Regions from separate parts of the Pandoraea sp. genome, predicted to be linked through region 1. Evidence: predicted binding sites of a transcription regulator. Region 1 holds the regulator's gene; each other region holds the start of a gene.
The links. The regulator LexA, encoded in region 1, represses DNA repair genes until DNA is damaged. The targets are predictions, from matches to a motif close to ACTGTATNNNNATACAGT.

Region 1 (8,109 bases):
CCTTCGGTCTGTGCCTGCGCTGCCTTGAGGCGCGCGGCGGCCATGGCCAGGTCGGGGTTGCCGGCCAGGGCTTCGTCGATCAACGAGACGAGTTGCGGGTCGCCGAACCGCTGCGCCCAATCGGTGCCCGGCCACTGGCCGCCCTCGGCGGGCAGGCTGCGCTGGGTCGCGTACTGGTCGGGGGTGCTGATCTGCTTGTCGCTGTGGATGCCGGCGAAGTTGGCGCAACCGGCAAAGCCCAGCGTCAGCGCGGCCAAACATACGGCGGAAATCGCTGAGCGGGCCCGCAGGCGCGGGAGGAACGGTGAGACCGCTTTCATCGCAAAACCTTTACGAGTGATGTTTTGTACTGACTATTATTGGGAATCACACAATGTCGAGGCCATGTAATAGTGGACTCGACATGCTTTTCTAACGCGGGTGAGCGCCGATTGGCCGTCATCCTGCCTCGCCGTTGGCAATCACGCGCCGCAGCAGGCTTTTCAAAAACCCGACTTCCTCAACGGTGAAGCCGCCCATCAAATGGTCGGCGGCACGCACGAAAATATCCGGCATCCGATCCGCCATCGCATTGCCGGCTTCGGTTGCGCGCAAATTGACGGTGCGCCGATCCATCTTGCTGCGCTCGCGCACCAGCAAGCCCTGCGCTTCGAGCCGGTCGAGCAGACGGGTGACAGCGCTCGCGTCGATGCAGTAATCGCGCGCCAGATCGGCCGCCGTCTTGCTCTTGCCCGTGGCGACCTTGTAAAGCATGGTTGCCTGCGTGCTCGTCAGGCCGTACTGCGACGTTTCCTTTGTCAGTTCGGCCAGAATCAACTGCCGCACGCGGGCAACGAGATACCCGAGGGAATTGTCGATGTCGTAGTCATTGCGCGGCGGATCGCTGTGCGGCGCGTCTGGCGCAGGCGCCGGCACCGTGTCGGAAAGGGAGGTAGGAGGTTCGTTCATTTTCGTGCTGCTGCAATAGTTGACTAGTCACGATTATAGGGACTATTTAATTAAATGCAAGGCCATGCAATAGTGGACTAGGCAATTATTTCACTGGGATTGAGGAGGCAGGCGCTGGAGGCGGTGCGTAAGGGCGTGCATGCCCCAGCGGGTGGGGCGAGGCGGCGACGGATGTCGCGTGGTTGTCGATCCAGGAGGGCATGCCGTTGCTGCATTGCAGAAAGACCATGACGTGAGTAGCGTGCAAGTGGTAGAATCGCGGATTCTCCAAAGGCTTTTTCGAGCATCTCTTCAATGACCCGCGCTCTCCGTAATATCGCCATCATCGCGCACGTCGACCACGGCAAAACCACGCTCGTCGACAAACTGCTGCGCCAGTCGGGCACTTTCCGCGAAAATCAGCAGATCGCTGAACGCGTGATGGACTCGAACGACATCGAAAAAGAGCGCGGCATCACGATCCTCGCCAAGAATTGCGCCGTCGAATACGAGGGCACGCACATCAATATCGTCGACACACCCGGACACGCGGACTTCGGCGGTGAAGTGGAACGCGTGCTTTCGATGGTCGACAGCGTGCTGCTGCTCGTCGACGCCGTCGAAGGCCCGATGCCGCAAACCCGCTTCGTGACGCGCAAGGCGCTTGGCCTCGGTCTGAAGCCGATCGTGGTGGTCAACAAGATCGATCGTCCGGGCGCACGTCCGGAGTGGGTGATCAACCAGACGTTCGACCTGATGGACAAGCTGGGCGCCACCGACGAGCAACTCGACTTCCCGGTCGTCTATGCCTCGGCCTTGAATGGCTTCGCCAGCCTCGATCCGGAGGCGCGCGAAGGCACCATGCGCCCGCTGTTCGACGCGATTCTCGAGCACGTTCCGGTGCGCGAGGCCGATGTCGACGCGCCGCTGCAACTGCAAATCAGCTCGCTCGACTACTCGACGTTCGTCGGTCGCATCGGTATTGGCCGTATCACGCGTGGCCGCATCAAGCCGGGCCAGCAAGTGGTGATGCGTTTCGGTCCGGAAGGCGAAGTGCTCAAGCGCAAGATCAATCAGGTGTTGACGTTCCAGGGTCTGGAGCGCGTGATGTCTGACGGCGCCGAAGCGGGCGACATCGTGCTGATCAACGGGATCGAAGACGTGGGCATCGGCGCGACGATTTGCGACGTGGACACGCCGGAGGCCTTGCCGCTGCTGACCGTGGACGAGCCGACGCTGACCATGAACTTCTGCGTGAACACGTCGCCGCTGGCCGGCCGTGAAGGCAAGTTCGTGACGAGCCGTCAGATCCGCGACCGTCTGAACAAGGAACTGAATCACAACGTGGCGCTGCGCGTGAAGGACACGGATGAAGATTCCATCTTCGAAGTGTCGGGCCGTGGCGAACTGCACCTGACGATTCTCATCGAGAACATGCGTCGCGAAGGCTATGAACTGGCCGTGTCGCGTCCGCGCGTGGTGCTCAAGGAAATCGACGGCGTCAAGCACGAGCCGTACGAAATGTTGACCATCGACGTGGAAGACGATCACCAGGGCGCGGTCATGGAGGAAATCGGCCGTCGCAAGGGCGAAATGCTGGACATGGTGTCGGACGGTCGTGGTCGCACGCGTCTCGAGTACCGCATTCCGGCGCGCGGCCTGATCGGCTTCCAGGGCGACTTCCTGTCGATGACCCGTGGCACGGGCTTGATGAGCCACATTTTCGATGCCTACGCGCCGCTCAAGGACGGTACGCTGGGTGAGCGTCGCAATGGCGTGCTGATCTCGCAGGACGACGGTGCTGCGGTGGCCTACGCACTGTGGAAGCTGCAGGATCGCGGCCGCATGTTCGTGTCGCCGGGCGACGCCCTGTACGAAGGCATGATCATCGGTATCCACAGCCGTGATAACGACCTCGTGGTCAACCCGATCAAGGGCAAGCAACTCACGAACGTGCGTGCGTCGGGTACCGACGAAGCCGTGCGTCTGGTGCCGCCGATCGCGATGAGCCTCGAATACGCCGTCGAATTCATCGACGACGACGAGTTGGTCGAAGTCACGCCGCAGACGATTCGTTTGCGCAAGCGTTACCTCAAGGAACACGAGCGCAAACGCGCTTCGCGTGAAGAGAAGTAAAGCCGGCAATGGCAAAGCGGCGTAGCGGATGACCCTCCGCTGCCCGCCGGCGCCAGTCTGTTGGAGAAAGAGCCGGTGCTTCGCGCCGGCTTTTTTGTTTTTGTTGCGGTCGCTGAAATGCGGTGCATCGGCGTTCGCATGCTGTCGATAGCCCCCGAGGATTGCGCTGTTAGCGCGTCCGTTCCGTTGACGTTTCTGAAGCACACGCCAGACATGACCGAATTTGTTCGAACCGAAATCCGTGGCCGCATTGGCTTTATTACCCTGACTCGCCCGAAGGCACTCAATGCCCTCTCGCACGACATGATTCGTGCGATGGCGTCGGCGCTCGATGCTTGGCGTGACGACCCGAGCGTGCTCGGTGTCGTCTTGCAAGGCGAGGGCGAAAAGGGTTTGTGCGCGGGTGGCGATATTCGCCATTTCCATGAGGCCATTAGCGCCGGGCGTACCGACATCATGGATTTCTTCACGGACGAGTACACGCTCAACTACACGATCGCCACGTACCCGAAGCCTTACATTGCGTTGATGGACGGCGTGGTGATGGGGGGGGGCATGGGAATCTCTCAGGGGGCGGCACTGCGCATCGTCACCGAGGCCACGCGAATGGCCATGCCGGAGACGGCTATCGGCCTGTTTCCAGACGTTGGTGGCGGAATATTCCTTGCAAATCTTGCGGGCCATCTGGGTGAGTACCTTGGCACGACTGGCATCGTGTTTGGTGCCGTCGATGCGTGCGAAATCGGTCTGGCCGACGGGGTCGTCCCGCGCGGCTCGTTGCCTGCGCTTTGTGAGTTGCTGGCGAACGGCGTTTGGTCGAACAGCGAAGCGGTACTCGATGCTGCGCGGGCCTTTGTCCGCGATTGCTTGCCGCCTGCCGGGTTGACCGCGGGCAAGCTCGCACCGCTGCGCGACGTGATCGATCGGCATTTCGGCTTGCCGGATATGCCGACTGTCCTGGCGTCGCTCAAGCGCGAAGCCCGCTGCGAGTATTCCGGTTGGGCGCAGGAGACTGAAGACCTGTTGCGCACCAAGCGTTCGCCGCTGATGGTTTGCGTCACGCTGGAGCAGGTACGACGGGCGCGCAAGCTGTCGTTGGCAGACGAGTTGCGTGAAGAGTGGCTGATGATGCGCAGCGTCTTTAATCTCGACGGCCGTACAGGCGCGGAAGGTGTCGAAGGCATACGCGCGATGGTTGTCGACAAAGATCACGCGCCGCAATGGCAGCACGCCAGCATCGAAGCGGTAAAGCCTGCTGACGTTGCGCGATTCTTCGACGGCGAGCGTCTTGGTGCGGACAATCCGTTGCGCGAACTCGGACGGTAAGTAAGTCGTCGCGAAACGCGGCGGCAGGCTTGCCTGAGTGCCTACACCGCCGCCAGGCAGAACTGCTCGCCGACGGCCTGATCGAGTTTGCGGCAGATATCGGCCATGCTGCCTACCATCACGATGTGCGACACGTCGCGATACACGCGCACATCGCGCACATCGTGGTCCTTGTGGTCCTTGAAGCCCTCGTAGCCCGCGTGCCTGCCCGGCCTGCCGAGCGTTTCGCACCGTTGAAGGGCCCGCACATTGCGCGATGTTTTGACGGCGTTCCCGGTGGGGCACGCGCGACGCGATGCCAACGCCACGGCGGCCGCGAGCGTCCGGGGCAGGGCGGTGCTGCGCGCTCGCGCAGGCACGGTGTAGGAGCGCGCAATCGCCGGTGCAGCGGCAAACGGCCCGGACAAGGCCGACAGCCCGTACACGGCCGAGAGCCGTGCCTGCGACGACACCCGGACACGCGTTTGACCAAATGACGTACGCAGCAAACCAAAGAGTCGAGCCATGATGCGATCCTTTCTCCAATGCCGGTCAGAGGGACGCGTCCTGCCACGTATTTCTCAAATCGCGGGCGAAGCAGGGCACAGGCGCCGGACCGAGCCCGGCGCAGTCGGAAATGCAAATGTTCAGAACGTCAGGGACTGCGCGATGAATGCACTCGCGAGTCGCAATCCCCGAGGGCGCGCCTAGAGATCGTTATTGCGGATCAAGCCGACCGCAATCCCCTCCAGCGCAAAGTCACCGCTACCTTCGTTGACATCGATGTTCTCGAAGTCCGGGTTCTCCGCAATCAGTTCGACGCCCCCCGGCACACGGTGAAAACGTTTGACGGTCACATCGTCGCCGATTCGCGCCACGACGATCTGGCCCTCGCGCGCATCGGCGGCCTTCTGTACGGCCAGCAGATCGCCATCGAGAATGCCTGCGTCGCGCATCGACATTCCGCGCACCTTCAGCAGGTAGTCGGGTTGGCGCGCGAACATGTTCGGATCGCATTGGAAGTTGCGTTCAATATGTTCCTGCGCAAGGATCGGGCTACCGGCAGCCACGCGCCCGACGAGCGGCAGCGACAGTTGCATCAGCCCCATATGGGGCAACGTGAACTGATGCGCTCCGCCAGCTTCGTCCAGACGCTTGAGACGGATGCCGCGCGATTGACCGGCGGCCAGTTCGATCACCCCTTTGCGCGCCAGCGCCCGCAGGTGCTCCTCCGCAGCATTGGCGGAGGAGAAGCCGAGTTCGGCCGCGATCTCTGCGCGTGTGGGCGGAAAGCCGGAGCGCTCGATCGCTTGTCGGATCAGTTCGTAGACCTGCTGTTGACGTGCGGTAAGTTTGATCATGGGATCACTGTATGGAAGCACAGGTGGCTGTATTTTTGTACAGTGTTTAAAAAAAGGCAAGGGAAAACTTCATGTCAAGCGCGAAGTTCTCGCTGTGCCGGGGATTGCTTGTGACCCATTTCGCCGCGCCGGTGTTCGGCCAGTGCTCGTTTGAGCGGGCGTTCCGATCGATGTCTGGAGATATCCGATGGCGGGAGCCCACCGTGCTTCGGCTCGAGAGCGTGTTTGAACTGAGCGCCTTGTTCGGCACGCTTGCGCGCTTGCGTCATTTGGGCGTGGCATGTCCACGATCTCGCCGGCTGCGCCGGGATCGATACTTTCAGCAATTGGGAAGCCGAGCAGTATTAGATACAATCGGTGGCATGACTTTGCCTTCATTCAACCCGATTCCTCATTACACCGTGTCCTCGGGCGAGTTGCCGCGCATCGCGCTGCTCGCCACGGGCGGCACGATCGCGGGCAGCGCGGCCGACGCGACGCGCACCTCCGCTTACCAGGCCGGGGCGCTTGGCGTTCAGGATCTGCTTGCGGCCGTTCCGGCGCTGGGTAGCGTTGCGCACATCCACGCGGAACAGGTCGCGCAGATCGATAGTAAGGACATCAACGTGGCGCTCTGGCAGAAGCTGGCCGCACGCGTCAATGCCTTGCTCTCGCAGCCCGATGTGGCCGGTGCGGTCATTACGCACGGTACAGATACGCTGGAAGAAACGGCGTATTACCTGCATCTCACAGTCAACAGTCGCAAGCCGGTCGTGCTGACGGCGGCGATGCGACCGGCGACGGCGCTCTCTGCGGACGGACCGCTCAATCTGCTTAACGCTGTGCGCGTGGCGACCGACCCGATTTCGGCTGGACGCGGCGTGATGGTTGCCCTCAACAACCAGATTCACAGCGCGCGCGATGTCGTCAAGACGAGCACGTACAAGGTCGACGCGTTTCACTCCCCGGAGATCGGTGTACTCGGCTGGGTGCAGGATGAGCGCGTTGCGTATCAGCGTGCGGCGTTGCAGTACCACACCGTCGAGAGCGAGTTCGTCGGACTCTCGGGCGAGTTGCCGGCCGTGGAAGTCGTGTCGAGCTACGCGGGCGTGTCGCGTATCGCGGTCGATGCGCTGGTTGAAGCGGGCGTGCAGGGCATTGTGGTGGCGGGCACGGGCAATGGCTCGCTGCATTCGCTGCTGCAACAGGCGTTGGCCGACGCCGTTCAGCGCGGCGTGACGGTCGTGCGTGCATCGCGCGTGGGCAGTGGCCACGTGATGCACAACGGCGCGGCGCCCGACGATCAGTACGGCTTCGTGAGTGCCGGCAACCTGCACCCTTTCAAGGCGCGCGTGTTGCTGATGCTGGCCTTGCAGGCAGGCGTGCCGCGCGAGCGCATGCAGAGTCTGTTTGCCGAGTATTGACGTCCCCCCTTTCGGAAGGGACAAAAAAATACGGCGCAAGTCGCTCGTTTGATCGACTTGCGCCGTGACGCTCGGCGAGGCGTAGTGGTGTCGCTTACGTCTGCGCCCGTTCTCTGCGGAACCTGCTGCAGTTCCTTCCATCTTCCTGCTCACGGCGTTGACAGCCGCTTCCTTCGTCTTCTCGCGAACTACCCCGTAAGGGTCGGCCGTTCGGGCATGCAGCGGAGCCGACCGTGGCGTGTGTCCGGAGGGGGGCGGCAGGTGGATACCGGACCTTGCAGCCCGGCATTCGCCAACGTCCGCCGTCTCTCCCTGATGGCCTGGCGTTACCGATCGGATCGGTGAATTACGCCACGGTATGATTGGCGAGCATTTCCAGCGCGCGCACCATGCCCGAGTGATCCCACGCGGCGCCACCGTTGGCGGCACAGGCGTTGAACAGCTCCTGGCACGTGGCCGTGTTCGGCAGCGAAACGCCGAGCGCCTTCGCGCTTTGCAGCGCCAGGTTCAGATCCTTCTGATGCAGGGCGATGCGGAAGCCCGGTTCGAAGTTGCGCTTCACCATACGCTCGCCGTGTACTTCGAGAATGCGCGACGACGCGAAGCCACCCATCAGTGCTTCGCGCACTTTCGCCGGATCGGCACCTGCCTTCGACGCGAACAGCAGGGCCTCGCCCACGGCTTCGATCGTCAGCGCGACCACGATCTGATTGGCGACCTTGCAGGTCTGGCCCGCACCGCTCTCGCCCACGAGCGTGATGTTCTTGCCCATGAGTTCGAAGAACGGCTTCACATCGTCGAACGCAGCTTGCGAACCGCCCACCATGATCGACAGCGAGGCAGCCTTCGCACCGACTTCGCCGCCCGAGACCGGCGCATCGAGGTATTCGGCGCCCAGCGCCTTGATCTTCTTCGCGTATTCCTTTGTTTCGATCGGCGAGATGGAGCTCATGTCGACGACGATCTTGCCCGCCGAG
Region 2 (8,109 bases), on a different contig from region 1:
ACGTGCTGAGCGCGATCGGTCTCGACAGCGAAGCCGCAAGCCGCACGGTGCGCGTGAGCCTCGGACGCTTTACGACGCAAGCGTCGGTCGACTTCGCGATTGCCTGCTTCGAACGGGCCGTCAGTCAGTGCCGGGCGTTGGCCGCCTGAGCGCTGACGCTCGCTGCGGTCGCCGGCCGGGGTGGGCCCCTTGTGATACGGCGCGCAGGAGAAGGGCGGGAAGGGGGGAAGGGGAGAAGGGAAGCGGGGCGAGGGACGGGCGGGAGCGATCCATCGCCCGTTGAAGAATATTCAACGCTTCGGACGCCTGCGAGTGAGTCCTGTCGTCTTGTATGATGTTTTGAACGATGGGTGACATGGCGCAATCCAACCGTCTCATTCTCTCCCCACTCCCCACCCACCTTCACGTCGGAGGTCATTATGAGCAAAGAGAAAGAACGTCTGGACACCGGATCGACAACCGGTGCAGGCGCACCGGCAGCCAGCGATCGAAATACGCTATCGGTCGGGGCGGATGGCCCGCTGCTGCTTCACGACGTTCACTTCATCGAACAGATGGCCCACTTCAATCGGGAGAAGGTGCCCGAGCGTCAGCCGCACGCCAAGGGGGCCGGTGCCTTCGGCGTGTTCGAGACGACCGAGGACGTGAGCCGTTACACCAAGGCCGCGCTGTTCAAGAAAGGGGCCACGGTCGACATGCTCGCGCGTTTCTCCACCGTCGCTGGCGAATCTGGCAGCCCTGACACCTGGCGCGACGTACGTGGCTTCTCCCTGAAGTTCTATACCGACGAAGGCAATTACGACCTCGTCGGCAACAATACCCCCGTCTTCTTCGTGCGCGACCCGATGAAGTTCCCGCACTTCATCCGAAGTCAGAAGCGTCTGCCGGACTCGGGGCTGCGTGACAACCACATGCAATGGGACTTCTGGACGAACAACCCGGAGTCGGCGCACCAGGTGACCTATCTGATGGGCGAGCGCGGCCTGCCGCGCACCTGGCGCCATATGAACGGCTATGGTTCGCATACGTACATGTGGATCAACGCGAGCGGCGAGAAATTCTGGGTCAAGTACCACTTCCATTCCGAACAAGGCATGGCGTTCTTCTCCAACGCGGAAGCGGCGATCATGTCCGGTCAGGACGCCGACTTCCACCGCCGCGACCTGTTCGATGCCATCGCCCGGGGTGAGCACCCGAGCTGGGTCATGTCGGTGCAGGTCATGCCATATGCCGATGCCAAGAAGTACCGCTTCAATCCGTTCGATCTGACGAAGACGTGGTCTCACAAGGACTACCCGCTGATCAAGGTGGGCAAGATGACGCTCAACCGCAATCCGGAAAACTTCTTCGCGCAGATCGAGCAAGCGGCGTTCTCGCCAGGCAATACGGTGCCGGGCATTGGCCTGTCGCCCGACAAGATGCTGCTGGGACGCGCCTTCGCTTACAACGATGCGCAACGCAATCGCATCGGTACGAACTTCCACCAACTGCCGGTCAATCGTCCAAAGGTGCCGGTGCAGTCGTACATGTTCGACGGCCACATGGCATTCGAGCACAGCGGCAATGCGCCGACCTATGTGCCCAACAGCGGCGCTCGCCCGTATGCCGACCAGACCGGTCCTGCCGAGGACGGCTGGGCGTCCGACGGGGACATGGTGCGCAGCGCCTACACGTTGCATCCGGAGGACGACGATTTTTCACAACCGGGCGATCTCGTGCGCAAGGTATTCGACGACGAAGGGCGTGCACGTCTTGTCGAGACCGTGTCGGGAGCATTGCTCGCCGGGGTGCGAAGTCCCGTGCTTGAGCGCGCGTTCGACTACTGGAAGAAAATCGATCCGGAGGTCGGCGCGCGTATCGAACAAGCGGTGAAGGCCGCGAAGCGGTAAGCGGTAAGCGTTTCAATACCGACGTGCCGGTGCCGGCCGGTGACGATGCCACCCATCGTCACCGTCGTTCCGGTACGGGCGGGGCTTGGCGCCGAGTGGGCCATGCGTGTCGGAAGCTGCTGCGCATTGTGAGCGCGCGCGCTTCCTGATAGCATGGCGGCTGCTTCGCGGAGATGGCATACCTCCGGCGTTCGTTGCGCAAACCGCCCTTCCCAGGGGCTGATGATGCCTGCAAGATCCTGGCGTGCCGGGAGGTTGCGGGCTATGCGTACGAGGGCTTCTCTCGTTTTTTCCTCGTTTTCCCTCGCATCCTGATTCCCTTCCGGCAGTGTTCAGGCAATGTGTCGACGACGTCGCTCGTCTCAACGTTCTGCACCATGAAGATGTTCCACGATTCCCCATTGCGCGATCTGGTCGATGTCTTGCCGCGCGCGGCGCATGCCAGCGCGCTTGCGGCGCTCGTCGGCGTGATGGCCGGCACGGCTTCGGCCCTGTTTCTCATAGCGCTCGATTTCGCGACCGATACCCGCCTGCTGCACCCCTGGCTGCTCGGTTTGCTGCCCCTCGCCGGCTTCGCCGTGGGCTGGCTGTATCTGCGTTTCGGTGCCCGTGTCGAGGCAGGTAACAATCTGTTGATCGACGAGATTCACGATCCGCAACGCGTCGTGCCGTTGCGCATGGCGCCGCTCGTGCTCTTCGGCACGGTCGTCACGCATCTGTTCGGCGGATCCGCCGGGCGCGAAGGGACTGCCGTGCAGATGGGCGGTGCATTGGCCGATCAACTGACCCACGTCTTCCGGCTGTCCGGCGAACAACGCCGTGTGCTGCTGATGGCAGGCATTGCGGCCGGCTTCGCATCGGTTTTCGGCACGCCGCTCGCGGGCGCCGTGTTCGGCCTGGAGGTGCTTGCCATCGGACGGTTGCGTTACGACGCCTTGCTGCCGTGCGTCGTCGCGGCGCTGGTCGGCGACGCCGTCACGCGCGCCCTGGGTGTGCATCACACCGCATACACGATCGCGCCCGGCTTGTTCGCCGCGTCGATGTCGCTCACGGGCGCACTCAGTGCCGCCGCCGCCGGCGTGCTTTGCGGACTGGCCGGGATGGCCTTCGCACAGGCCACGCACGCCACCTCCGCCTTCATGAAGCGACGCATCGCCTACGCCCCGCTGCGGCCGTTCGCCGGGGGCGCGCTCGTCGCGGTGGCAGCCACGGTGCTCGGCACGCCGCAATACCTCGGCCTGGGCATCCCGACCATCGTCGACGCATTCCATACCTCGCTTCCTTGGTACGACTTTCTCGGCAAGGCGCTCTTCACTGTCATCACGCTCGGCTCGGGCTTCAAGGGCGGGGAAGTGACGCCGCTGTTCTATATCGGCGCGACGCTGGGCAACGCGCTATCGCATGTCTTGACGTTGCCAGCGGCCGTGCTCGCCGGCATTGGCTTTGTGGCAGTGTTCGCCGGAGCGGCCAACACGCCCATTGCCTCGACGCTGATGGCCATCGAGATCTTCGGCCCACAGATCGGCGGCTATGCGGCGATCGCTTGTGTGCTGGCCTACCTCTGCTCGGGACACACAGGCATCTATCGCGCGCAACGCGTCGGACTGGGCAAGCATGGCGGCGTGCCTGAAGGCGCGCGTCTCGCCGACCTGCCTGCGTGGCGCAAGGCGCGCAGGGCCGGCGCCGCAGCGACGGACGATACGCGAAGCCCCTAAGACACGCCGTGGGCGAGACCGGTGAGGGCGCGCGCAAACGCCGACGCGTTCTTCATGCCCTGATCTTCGTGATTGGTGTTGAAGAGAACGTGGGTATCGTCGGCCTGCGCGGCGATCCGTTGGACGCGCGCCGAAATGTCGATCAGTTCGCTCGCGCTGTATTCATACACGAAGCGTCCTGACGAGGCGCCGACACCTTGCCGGTTCCACGCGGCGGCATTCCGGCCATGCAGACGTAAGACGCACAGGTCGTCGCGCGTTGTCGCCCACACGGCTGGCACGGTGTTGTCGAGTCCGCCAGGACTGTCGACGATGGTATGTGCCGCCCCGGTCTCGCGCAACATCGCCAGCGTGGCGGCTTCGCGCGAGGGCGTGTCGAACCAGCTCCGGTGACGAAACTCGATCGCGTGCGGCTCGCCATCGAGCCGCCGCGCGGTCTCGAAGACGAGCGCTCGCCCGGCCCGGTCGTTTTGCACGCGCGGCGAGAACTGGAAGTGGATCGCCGCCAGTTGCCCGCTCTGACGCAACGGCTCAATCGCTTCGAGATAGCGGCGCCACAATTCGGTGCTGAGCTCGGTCGGGATGTCGTGCGGCGCAAGCCGGCGCTCCGGCCCTGGCGGCGCTTCGGCGGGAGCGCCAAGCGCCCGCGCGATATCGGCCGGGAGCGCCGAGCGCGGCGTCGCATGGCCAGTGAACGCGCGAAACGCCTTGATGTGAAAGCGAAACGACGGGGGCGTGCGCTGTGTCCAGCGCCATGCCACGGCAGGGTCGGGCAAGCGGTAGTAGCTGCTGTCGACCTCCACCAGATCGAACTGCGACGCGTAGTGGCGCAGCCGCGCCTCGGGCGTGGCGACGCCCGGCGGATAGAACCGTTGGCATGCAATGAGCGTCGGGTCGGTCCACGACGACGTGCCGATGCGAATCGTCATGCGGCCAACCAGTGAACGGTCAGCGGGGTGGAAACCAGGATTCGTCTCAATTTCCGAAGAGGCTCGATGGGCGTCGATGCCGTCGTTATAATGTATGAATATACAGTACTCGATGAGCGTACTTTCGGGCAACCGCCTGAATTGTCGTGACGCTCCAAGATCTCGCATGTCCGAACAGCCGACTGCTCCCGCCCGCGACCCGTGGGCCGAACTCAACGACCGCCAGCGCGAGGCCGTCGACTACGGCGTGGGTGACGACGGCGCGCCCGGTGGGCCACTGCTCGTTATCGCTGGGGCTGGCTCGGGCAAGACCAGCACGCTCGCGCATCGCGTGGCGCATCTGATCGTGCGCGGGGCCGACCCCAATCGCATCCTGCTGCTCACGTTCTCGCGCCGTGCCGCCGGTGAAATGGAGCGGCGCGTGGGCGCCGTGCTGCAGAAGGTGCTGGGGCTCGCGTCGTCGCAGCCGCCATCGCTGCCGTGGGCTGGAACGTTTCATGCGATCGGCGCGCGTCTGTTGCGCGACTTCGCAACGCGCATCGGTTTGTCGGAAGCTTTCACCATTCACGACCGCAGCGACGCCGAGGATCTGCTGGGACTCGCGCGGCATGAACTCGGTTTTTCCGCGACGCAATCGCGCTTTCCGCTCAAGGGAACGTGTCTTTCGATTTATTCGCGCGTGGTGAACAGTCAGGCGCCGCTCGCGGAAGTGCTCGCGAAGCACTTTCCATGGTGTGCGCAATGGGAGGCGCAACTCAAGACGCTTTTCGGCGCCTATGTCGACGCGAAGCAGGCGCAGCACGTGCTCGATTACGACGACCTGCTGCTGTATTGGGCCGAGACGATGAGCGCGCCGGAACTCGCGCGCGAACTGGGCGCACGCTTCGATCATGTTCTTGTCGATGAGTATCAGGACACCAACCGGCTGCAGGCGCAGATTCTGCTTGCCATGAAACCGGACGGACGCGGCCTGAGCGTCGTCGGCGACGACGCTCAGTCGATCTATGCGTTCCGGGCGGCGACGATCCGCAACATTCTCGATTTCCCGGGCCAGTTTGCCGAGCCTGCGCATGTGGTTACGCTCGAGCGCAACTACCGGTCCACACAACCGATTCTCGATGCGTCCAATGCCGTCATCGCCGAGTCGAGCGAGCGCTACGCGAAGGCGCTGTGGACCGATCGGCACTCGGCACGCAAGCCGCAACTCGTGAACGTGAGCGATGAAACGGGACAAGCGCGATGGGTCGCCGATCAGGTACTGGCGCAACGGGAGACTGGCACGCGCTTGATGCAGCAGGCCGTGTTGTTTCGTACCGGCAGCCATAGCGCGGCGCTCGAACTGGAGCTGACGCGACGCAACATTCCGTTCGTGAAATTCGGTGGCTTGAAGTTTCTCGAGGCGGCGCACGTCAAGGACATGCTGTCGATCCTGCGATGGGCGCACAACCCGGCTAGCCGATTGTCGGGGTTTCGCGTGGCGCAACTCATCCCCGGTATCGGACCGGTGAGCGCAACGCGCCTGCTCGACGCCATGTCGGCATCGGCCACGCCCGCGCATGTACTTGCAGACTTCAAGCCGCCGTCGGCTGCCGCGACCGATTGGCGAGCGTTCGTCGACGTTTTCACGACATTGCACGACTCGCGCCTCGCGTGGCCCGCCGATGTCGACCTGGCACTGCGCTGGTATGCACCGCTGCTCACGCAACGCTTCGATGACGCGGCCGTGCGTCAGGCCGACCTTGAACAGCTCGCGCGCATTGCGGGCACGTATGGCTCGCGTGAACAGTTCCTGACCGAACTCACGCTCGATCCCCCTGACGCCACGAGTGCACAATCCGGCCCCCCGTTGCTCGACGAAGATTATCTGATTCTGTCGACGATCCACAGCGCGAAAGGGCAGGAGTGGCACTCGGTCTATGTGCTCAACGTGGTGGACGGCTGCATGCCGTCGGACATGAGTACGGGCGACGACGAGGACATCGAGGAAGAGCGGCGGCTGTTGTACGTGGCGATGACGCGGGCAAAGGAATCGCTGCAACTGGTCGTGCCGCAGCGATTCTACGTACATCAACAAACGGGCATGGGCGATCGCCATGTGTATGGCACACGCAGCCGTTTCGTCACCGACGCGATGTTGCCGTTGTACGAAATTTTCCCAAAACCGCGCGAGGGCGATGTCCCGAAGGGACCGGTGGGCGACGTGACGGTGCATATCGATGTTGCCCGTAAACTGCGTAGCGCATGGTCGTGAAATCGCGCTGTGCCACGCGCGCACGTTGCAGGGTGGACGCGCTGGCGACCCCCGCTGACCGCGCCCCTTCGCCGGGGCGCTCGCGTTCGCCGCGTCTGCGGTGACAGGGATGGAAATTTTCCAAAGTTGCCGTCGTCCGCGCATCAGGTATAGTCGCCGCATCGGCGGCGGCGCGAGGCACACCGCCATCATGAACGTTTTGAACGTTTTGGACGTTTCGCCAGGGCTTGCCGGAACGGATGCGAGGGTGCGCGAATGCAATGGTTGGTTGACCGAATGACGTTGATGCCCACGGCGCTGTTGCTCGTGTGCATGGCGCTCGGCACGGCGCTTATCGCCGTTGTCGTCGCCTGGCTTGCACGCGTCTGGCTGTTCGATCGGCTGGCCGATCCGTCCGAGGTTCGCGGCACGGTCGCCGATGTCGTTCATGGCAGCCTGCTTGCGTTTATCGTCTTCGTGCTCGCCCACGTGTTGACCGACGTGCGGGCCAACCTTGGCCACGCAGACGATCAGGCGCTGCACGAGGCGTCGGTTGTGCGGCGTCTCGATCGCGAACTCAAGGCGGTGGGCGACGCCGATGCGCAAGCCGCGCGCGTGCTGCTGCGCGGCTACGTGACGTCTGCCGTCACCGACGAGTGGAAGACGTTGAGCACCGCCGATCCCGATCTGTCGCCAGCGACGGAAGCGGCATTGACGGCGTTTGTCGGCGCCACACGACGTGTCGTCGCGAGCCATGAGGACAGCGCCAGCTCGATTCGGACCTTGCTCGACCGTCTGGAAGAGTCGCGGCAGGGACGCTTCGAGAACTCGACGAAGACCGTGCCCGGCGTGTTCTGGTGGGTCATCTCGCTCTTCATGCTGGCGGCGATGGCGATGAATGGCCGGTATCCGGGCTCTTGGAAGGGCAATTTCATCATTGCGATCCATATGGGCGCGATCGGAATGGTGATCGCGTTGATTGTGAATCTGGACGAGCCGTTCCGCGGTGCTTCCGGCATCTCGCCCGCGCCATTGGCGAAATCGGTAGGCATCGCCGTTCCGCACTGACGCGGGACGGCGGTGTGTGTTCTTTAGGGCCGGATCGTATCCGGCTGTCGTATGCAGGAGAAGAGGACGATGTTCACGAATGTGCCCGCGCCGTCGGCGGAATCCACGCCGGAAATCGAGGCGTTCCGCGCCGGCGTCTACCGTCACTACAAAGGCAATTGTTATCTCGCGCTGGGCATCGCCCGTGCCGATGAGACCGATGAACCGGTGGTTGTCTACACGCGGCTCTATCCGCGTGACGGATTACCCATGAGTACCCGGCTGTTGCGTATCTGGAA
Region 3 (8,109 bases), on a different contig from region 1:
TGTGCCCGTGCCAGAAAAGACAACGCCGAGGCCCGAAGGCCCCGGCGTTGTCGATCCGTTCAAGCGACCGGGTCGATTACCCCATCAGTCGTTGGCGTAGATATCGACGTCCTTCGTCTCCTTGATGAAGAGCATGCCGATCACGAAGGTCGCCAGGGCGATGACGATTGGATACCACAGCCCCGAGTAAATGTCCCCGTTGGTTGCCACGATCGCGAAGGCCGTGGCCGGCAGGAAGCCACCGAACCATCCGTTACCAATGTGATACGGCAGCGACATCGACGTGTAGCGGATGCGCGTCGGGAACATCTCCACCAGCATCGCGGCAATCGGGCCGTATACCATCGTCACAAAGATCACCAGAATCGTGAGCAGAACCACGACCATCGGCTTGTTCATCTGTGCCGGCTCCGCCTTGGGTGGATAGCCGTCCGCCTTGAGCGTGGATGACATGTTCGCCTCGAACGCCTTGACCGCGTCCTTCGCGTCCGCCGCCTTGCCGTCGACCGATTGAATCACCTTGTCGCCGATCTTCACCGTCGCCATCGTGCCGGCCGGTGCCGCTACGTTGTGATAGTTCAGACCGGAACGCGACAGATAGCTCTTGGCAATGTCGCACGAACTGGTGAACTTCGAGGTGCCCACCGGATTGAACTGGAACGAGCACTCGTTCGGATCGGCGATCACCGTGATCGGCGAGCGAGCAGTTGCAGCTTCCAGAGCCGGGTTTGCATAGTGCGTGAGCGCCTTGAAGATCGGGAAGTACAGCAGTGCCGCGATCAGACAGCCCCCCATGATGATCGGCTTGCGTCCGATCTTGTCCGAGAGCGCACCGAAGAACACGAAGAACGGACTGCCAATGAGCAGGGCCACCGCGATCATGATGTTCGCCGTGTTGCCATCGACCTTCAAGACCTGTGTCATGAAGAACAACGCATAGAACTGACCCGTGTACCACACGACTGCCTGGCCCGCCGTCAGGCCGACCAGCGCCAGAATCACGATCTTCAGGTTCTTCCATTCACCGAACGACTCCCTGAGCGGCGCCTTCGACCCCTTGCCCTCAGCCTTCATGCGCTGGAATGCCGGCGATTCGCTCAGTTGCATGCGGATCCACAGCGACACCAACAGCAGCACCAGCGACAGTACGAACGGCACGCGCCAACCCCAGTCGCCGAACGCCTCTTCGCCAATCACCGTGCGGGTGCCGAGAATCACGAGCAGCGAGAGAAACAGACCGAGCGTGGCCGTCGTCTGAATCCACGACGTATAGAAGCCGCGACGGCCGTGCGGCGAATGCTCGGCAACGTACGTGGCGGCACCACCATATTCGCCGCCAAGGGCCAAACCCTGCAGCAAGCGCATGGCGATGAAGATCACCGGCGCAGCAATCCCCCACGACCCGTAGCCCGGCAGCAAACCGACCACCAGTGTCGACAACCCCATCAGCGTGATGGTCACAAGGAACGTGTACTTGCGGCCAACCAGGTCGCCAATGCGCCCGAACACGATGGCACCGAACGGACGTACCGCAAAACCCGCCGCGAACGACAACAACGTGAAAATGAAAGCCGCCGTCGGGTTGATGCCCGAGAAGAAGTGCCTGCTGATGAAAACGGCCAGCGACCCGGCCAGGTAGAAGTCGTACCACTCGAACACCGTGCCCAGCGACGACGCGAAGATAACCTTCCTTTCTTCGGCAGTCATCGGCGCATGGGAGGTGGCTGTCGTTGTAGTAGCCATGCGGTTGTCTCCTGTAATGTAAGCACGCCCCTGGGACGTGCCCGGGCCGCTACAACTGATTATTGGAGGACAACCTTACCGCCGTCTGACGCCAAACTGACTCGAAGCTTACGCTGCTAGGGGCTTACCCTCGACTTTGACCCGAAATGGCACGTATTTAGCGTGTTTTTGTCATGCATGCGGGTTTTCGATAGGGGTGTCTGCGAGGGGGAGTGTCACCCGAATGAGCGTGCCGGTTGCTTCGGGGTGCTGCGCGTCGACATGGTCGAGTACGCTCACATCGCCGCGATGGATCTGCACGATCTCGCGCACGATGGCGAGGCCGAGGCCGCTGCCGTCGCTGTCGCTGCCGAGAATGCGATAGAAGCGCTCGAACACCCGAGGGCGCTCCGACGCCGGAATGCCCGGCCCCGTGTCTTCGACTTCAAGATGCACGAAGCCGTCGGACGCTTCGTACCGCAGACGAACCGTTACCTTGCCACCCAATGGCGTATAGCGGATCGCGTTATCGATCAGGTTGTTGAGCAACTCACGCAGCATCACCGGCTGACCGGACAGGTGCACCGGGAATGGCGGCTCCTCGAAGCCGAGATCGATCCGTTTGGCGAACGCCGCCTGGAACCAGTCCTGCATGGCGTTACGCGCAAGCACGCTGAGATTGACCGGCGTGAAGGCCGAAGCATCGTTGGCGCTGTTCTCCGCGCGGGCCAGTGCCAGCAACTGGTTGACGAGGCGTGCCGCTTGCTGCGAGCTCACCGCAATCTGCGAGAGCGAGCGACGCAATTCGTCGGGGGACGTTTGACGCAAGGCAAGTTCGGCCTGCATGCGCAGTCCTGCGAGCGGTGTCTTGAGTTGATGAGCGGCGTCCGCAATGAACCGCTGCTGGAGTTTCATGTTCTGCTCAAGCCGCCCGAGCAGATCGTTGAGCGACGCCACGAGTGGCGCAATCTCCGGCGGTGCCTGGCGCGCTTCGAGTGGCGACAGGTCGTCGGGACGCCGGGCGCGTATGTGTTCTTGCAGCGCATGCAGCGGAGCAAGGCCCCGCGACAGACCGAACCACACCAGCACGATGGCCAGCGGCAGGATCACGAATTGCGGCAGGATCACCCCCTTGATGATCTCGTTCGCCAGTTGGCTGCGCTTGTCGAGCGTCTCTGCAACTTGTACGAGCGCCATGCTGCCGGGGGGCGCCACGTGTGGCAAATCGACATAGGTGAACGCTACGCGAATGTCGTTGCCGCCGATGGTCTCGTCGCGAAACTGGACCACGCCCGGCTGCGGTCGGTCGTCTTCATGCGGCAGCGGCAGGTCCGCAGTACCGCCGACGAGTTCCCCCTTCGCCCCGAGTACCTGAAAGTAGACGTTATCGGTCGCGTCGGCGCGCAGCAGGTCGCGAGCCGGCATGGGCAGCGTCAGTGTGACCTGTCCGCGATCGGAATGAACTTGCTGGGCAAGGACGTAAGTGTTGGTCTCGAGCGCCCGGTCGAACGGCCCGTTGGCAATCGATTTCGCGACGAGATACGTCACGGCAATACTCATCGGCCAGAGCAGGAGCAGCGGCGCGAGCATCCAGTCAAGGATCTCGCCGAACAGCGAACGAGGCGGCGGGTCCGCCTCGTGCTCGAGCGGCGCGCCAAAGCCGGGGCGCACGAACGGATCAGTGTACGGATCCGCGTAGGGATTGGCGTAGGGATCGGCGTAGGGGGCGGAGTCAGGCTCGGCGTAGGGGGCGAACGGATCGTCGGCGCCGGAGAGTGGGGGGGCGTCACGTTTTGCGGACACGCCGCCTGCCGAACGGGACGATTGAGCGGAAGCGTCCGAGTCTGCGGGGGTGGCGCGATGAGGGTGACGAAAGCTCGGACGCATCGGGCGGGAAGGCTAAAGTGGCAGGGACGGCGGGCGCCGCTCGACGCACTACGCTGGTTGCGACGCTGTCAGGCTGCGTTGGCCGGAGCGGCGGCCGGCTTTTCCAGACAATACCCCAACCCGCGGATCGTGGCGATGCGCACGCCGCTCGGCTCGATCTTCTTGCGCAGCCGGTGCATGTAGACCTCGATGGCGTTGTTGCTGACCTCTTCGCCCCAGCCGCACAGGTGGTCGACGAGTTGTTCCTTGGAGACGAGCCGGCCGGTGCGCAGCAGCAACACTTCGAGCAACTCGAGTTCGCGAGCGGACAGGTCGAGCATCTGCTCATGAATATAGGCGGTGCGCCCAACCTGATCGAAGCTGAGCGGGCCGTGACGGATGACCGTCGAGCCGCCGCCCGCACCGCGCCGGGTCAACGCCCGCACGCGGGCTTCGAGTTCGGCCAGCGCGAAGGGCTTGGCCATGTAGTCGTCTGCGCCGAGGTCGAGACCTTTTACGCGGGCGTCGACGCTGTCCGACGCCGTCAGGATAAGCACCGGCAGATGGGAATTGCGCGCGCGCAACCGACGCAGGACTTCGTGACCGGGCAAGCGGGGCAGACCAAGGTCGAGAATCAGCAGGTCGAACGTCTGGGCGGAGAGCGCGGAATCGGCTTCGAGCCCGGTCTTGACGTGATCCACGGCGTAGCCCCCCTGGCGCAGCGAGCGGATCAGGGCATCGGCCAGAATGCTGTCATCCTCTGCGATGAGAATTCGCATGGGCGTGATAGGCTTGTGTAGGCACCGTCGCCTGACGGCAGCGGTGTGTCTCCTGTGATGTTGCGGCGCGTGGTTCGCGGCTTTTTTTGTCGTTTCGGCGCTTTCTGACAACAGGCACTTGCAAAGAGCACTGGTTTTTTATACAGTACTGGCAATCACGCCTCACTCGAGCCGTCTCGCTCATCATATCAAAGGACGATTCATGGAAGAAAGCAAGAAAGGGTCTGCCAATCTGTCGGCCGAGAAAGGCAAGGCGCTCGCCGCTGCCCTCGCGCAGATCGAGAAGCAATTCGGCAAGGGCTCGATCATGCGTCTGGGCGACAGCGAGGTCGAAGCGGACATCCAGGTCGTCTCGACGGGGTCGCTTGGGTTGGACATCGCCCTTGGCGTGGGAGGACTGCCGCGCGGCCGCGTGATCGAAATCTACGGGCCGGAATCGTCGGGTAAGACGACCCTCACGCTGCAAGTCGTGGCGGAAATGCAGAAAATCGGCGGTACCTGCGCGTTCATCGATGCCGAACATGCGCTCGATGTCGGGTACGCAAACAAGCTGGGCGTCTCGGTGCCGGAACTGCTCATTTCGCAGCCGGACACGGGCGAACAGGCACTCGAAATTGCCGATGCGCTGGTGCGCTCGGGGTCGATCGATCTCATCGTCATCGACTCGGTGGCAGCACTTGTGCCGAAGGCCGAAATCGAAGGCGAGATGGGCGATTCGCTGCCGGGCTTGCAGGCGCGTCTGATGTCGCAGGCGCTGCGTAAGCTGACCGGCACCATCAAGCGTACGAACTGCACGGTGATCTTCATCAACCAGATTCGCATGAAGATCGGTGTGATGTTCGGCAACCCGGAAACGACAACGGGCGGTAACGCGCTGAAGTTCTACTCGTCGGTGCGTCTGGACATTCGCCGTATCGGCTCGATCAAGAAGGGTGACGAGGTCGTCGGCAACGAGACTCGCGTCAAGGTCGTCAAGAACAAGGTGTCGCCGCCGTTCCGTGAAGCGATTTTCGACATTCTTTACGGTCAGGGGATTTCGCGCGAAGGTGAAATCATCGATCTGGGCGTGAACGCCAAGGTCGTTGAGAAGGCGGGCGCCTGGTACAGCTATAACGGCGAGAAGATCGGCCAGGGCAAGGACAACGCACGGGAATTCCTGCGCGAAAATCCGGACATCGCCCACGAGATCGAGAACAAGGTGCGTGCATCGCTCGGCGTGACGGCGATCAACGAAACCGGCGAGATCGAAGCAAGCGACGAAGCCTGAGGCCCTGCCATCGGAGCGGCAACGTGAAGCCAGATGGCGTCGCGTTGCCGTTTTTGCTTTCCGCGCCCCCCTGCTTTGATTTCGCCACGATGAGGTCATGATTACTCGCCGCCTTCCCAGAGATCCGAATGCACCGCCGCCGCAACCCGGCGACGAAGCGGTTGCGGTCAAGCCGTCCCGCAAACCCGCTCTGAGCCTCAAGGCGCGCGCACTCTCGTATCTTGCCCGCCGCGAGTACAGCCGGGCTGAACTGCGCCGCAAGCTGGTGCCGTACGCCGACGCCGAGAAACCTGAGGCGCTCGATCACGTACTGGATACCCTTGAGCAGGAGCGCTGGCTGTCCAACGAACGGTTTGCCGAAAGCGTGGTGAACCGGCGCGCGTCGCGCATGGGGACGACGCGTATCGTTGGAGAACTCAGGCAGCATCAGGTCGATGCCGAGACCGTTGCCGCGCTCGCGGAGCGACTCCGTGAGACTGAACTCACCCGCGCCCGTGCGGTATGGCAGAAGAAGTTTGGCGAGATCGCCTCGACGCCCGAAGGGCGAGCCAAGCAGATGCGCTTTCTCGCCTCGCGCGGTTTCTCGCGTACCGTTATCAGCAAAATCGTGCGTGGTGCCGACGAATTTTCAGACGACCTATAACGTGCGTTCCATCGCCTTCCTGATAAATAAGTTGTCATTCACCGGTGAGATGCCCTGACCCCTGCGAGCGTGCAACCTCGCATGCATGCCGGCGTGACATAACGCCGAATCTCGCGTGACGCGTCGTGCCACGGTTATCGCGATATGGCGTTGCACCATACGGCCCTCGGTTGACGAATTGCGATAACCCGACCAATGAGTCGGTTAATTCGGCCTTATGCGACGGGCTTCTGCTGCGCTGCGGCAGAGACCCTCGTCGCCTATGCTAGAATTAAGACCTTTCTGCGTTCATGCATTGCACACTCTCGCATGCCGCTCTCTGAGCCTGCCTCTCGTACCCTGCGTCACCGCCGCACGATCGCTGTCGAAGCGTTTTCGCGCGACGATGGCCTATGGGACATCGAAGCCCGTCTAACCGATCATAAAGATCGGGATTTTCCATTGGCAACGGGACTTCGCAGGGAGGGCACGCCGATTCACGAGCTATGGCTGCGGGTGACGATCGATGAGAACTTCGAGGTGCATGACGCCGAGGCTGTCTCCGACTGGGTCCCTTATCCCGGTATTTGCGACCAGATCGGTCCTGACTATCGCCAATTGATCGGACTTAACCTGCGACGCGGCTTCCGCCACGCGGTCCGCGAGCGCCTTGGTGGCGCGGCGGGTTGCACGCATCTGACAGAACTCTGCAGTGTCCTGCCCACGGCAGCGATTCAGGCCTTTGCCGGTGTGGTCATCCACACCCCCGATACGGCGCTCAAGGCCGCCAACGATGCCGATCCTTCGGCACCTCCTTTCCAACTCGGACATTGTCACGCCCTGAGGTTTGATGGCGAGGCGGTGCGCCGGTTTTACCCGCGCTGGTTCAACGGCCGCGCAAACGATCGAGCGAGCGAGCCCACGACGCCCGTCACAACAGAAGCGGTGCGCGATGGTGCCTCGTCTCGCAAGCTCGAACCCAAACTTCCAACTCAGCAAGAAGGGAATCACGCATGAAGATTCATGAGTATCAAGGCAAGGAAATCCTCCGGAAATTCGGAGTCGCGGTGCCCCGCGGCATTCCGGCGTTTTCCGTGGACGAGGCCGTGAAGGCAGCCGAAGAACTCGGCGGTCCGGTTTGGGTGGTCAAGGCCCAGATTCACGCAGGCGGTCGCGGTAAGGGCGGCGGCGTGAAGGTTGCCAAGTCGATCGAGCAAGTGCGCGAATACGCCAGCCAGATCCTCGGCATGCAACTGATCACGCACCAGACCGGTCCGGAAGGTCAGAAGGTCAATCGCCTGCTGATCGAAGAAGGCGCCGACATCAAGAACGAACTGTACGTCAGCCTCGTGGTCGACCGCGTCTCGCAGAAGATCGTGCTGATGGGTTCGAGCGAAGGCGGCATGGACATCGAAGAAGTCGCCGAAAAGCACCCGGAACTGATCCACAAGGTCATCGTTGAGCCGTCCGTCGGTCTGACCGACGCGCAAGCCGACGATCTGGCCAAGAAGATCGGCATCCCCGACGCTTCGATCTCGCAAGCCCGCACGATCCTGCAAGGTCTGTACAAGGCCTTCTGGGAAACGGACGCATCGCTGGCCGAAATCAACCCGCTGAACGTGAGCAGCAACGGCACGGTCACCGCCCTGGACGCCAAGTTCAACTTCGATTCGAACGCCCTGTTCCGTCACCCGGAAATCGTCGCGTACCGCGACCTGGACGAAGAAGATCCGGCTGAAGTCGAAGCCTCGAAGTTCGATCTGGCCTACATCTCGCTCGACGGCAATATCGGCTGTCTGGTGAACGGCGCCGGTCTGGCCATGGCCACGATGGACACCATCAAGCTGTTCGGC

Region 2: a site for LexA is predicted at 4,623-4,640, ahead of ACE3UG_RS02685 (ATP-dependent helicase). Genes of this name have one in related genera too.
Region 3: a site for LexA is predicted at 4,497-4,514, ahead of recA (recombinase RecA). Genes of this name have one in related genera too.

Annotation. Positions count from the first base shown of each region.
Region 1 is NZ_JAYRUC010000015.1:108,543-116,651, forward strand. It holds gene ACE3UG_RS13840 (efflux transporter outer membrane subunit) at 1-320, opposite strand, end outside; gene ACE3UG_RS13845 (MarR family winged helix-turn-helix transcriptional regulator) at 439-948, opposite strand; gene typA (translational GTPase TypA) at 1,243-3,063, shown strand; gene ACE3UG_RS13855 (enoyl-CoA hydratase/isomerase family protein) at 3,277-4,389, shown strand; gene ACE3UG_RS13860 (hypothetical protein) at 4,431-4,895, opposite strand; gene lexA (transcriptional repressor LexA) at 5,076-5,729, opposite strand; gene ACE3UG_RS13870 (asparaginase) at 6,092-7,132, shown strand; gene glxR (2-hydroxy-3-oxopropionate reductase) at 7,479-8,109, opposite strand, start outside.
Region 2 is NZ_JAYRUC010000002.1:237,776-245,884, reverse strand. It holds partial or broken gene ACE3UG_RS02705 (cysteine desulfurase family protein) at 1-146, shown strand, start outside; gene ACE3UG_RS02700 (catalase) at 420-1,889, shown strand; fluoride riboswitch at 2,050-2,128, shown strand; gene ACE3UG_RS02695 (voltage-gated chloride channel family protein) at 2,267-3,604, shown strand; gene ACE3UG_RS02690 (DUF72 domain-containing protein) at 3,601-4,533, opposite strand; gene ACE3UG_RS02685 (ATP-dependent helicase) at 4,700-6,784, shown strand; gene ACE3UG_RS02680 (hypothetical protein) at 7,040-7,831, shown strand; gene ACE3UG_RS02675 (DUF1653 domain-containing protein) at 7,901-8,109, shown strand, end outside.
Region 3 is NZ_JAYRUC010000007.1:173,004-181,112, forward strand. It holds gene ACE3UG_RS07850 (MFS transporter) at 85-1,743, opposite strand; gene ACE3UG_RS07855 (sensor histidine kinase) at 1,915-3,609, opposite strand; gene ACE3UG_RS07860 (response regulator) at 3,678-4,367, opposite strand; gene recA (recombinase RecA) at 4,570-5,634, shown strand; gene recX (recombination regulator RecX) at 5,732-6,277, shown strand; gene ACE3UG_RS07875 (DUF2889 domain-containing protein) at 6,587-7,273, shown strand; gene sucC (ADP-forming succinate--CoA ligase subunit beta) at 7,270-8,109, shown strand, end outside.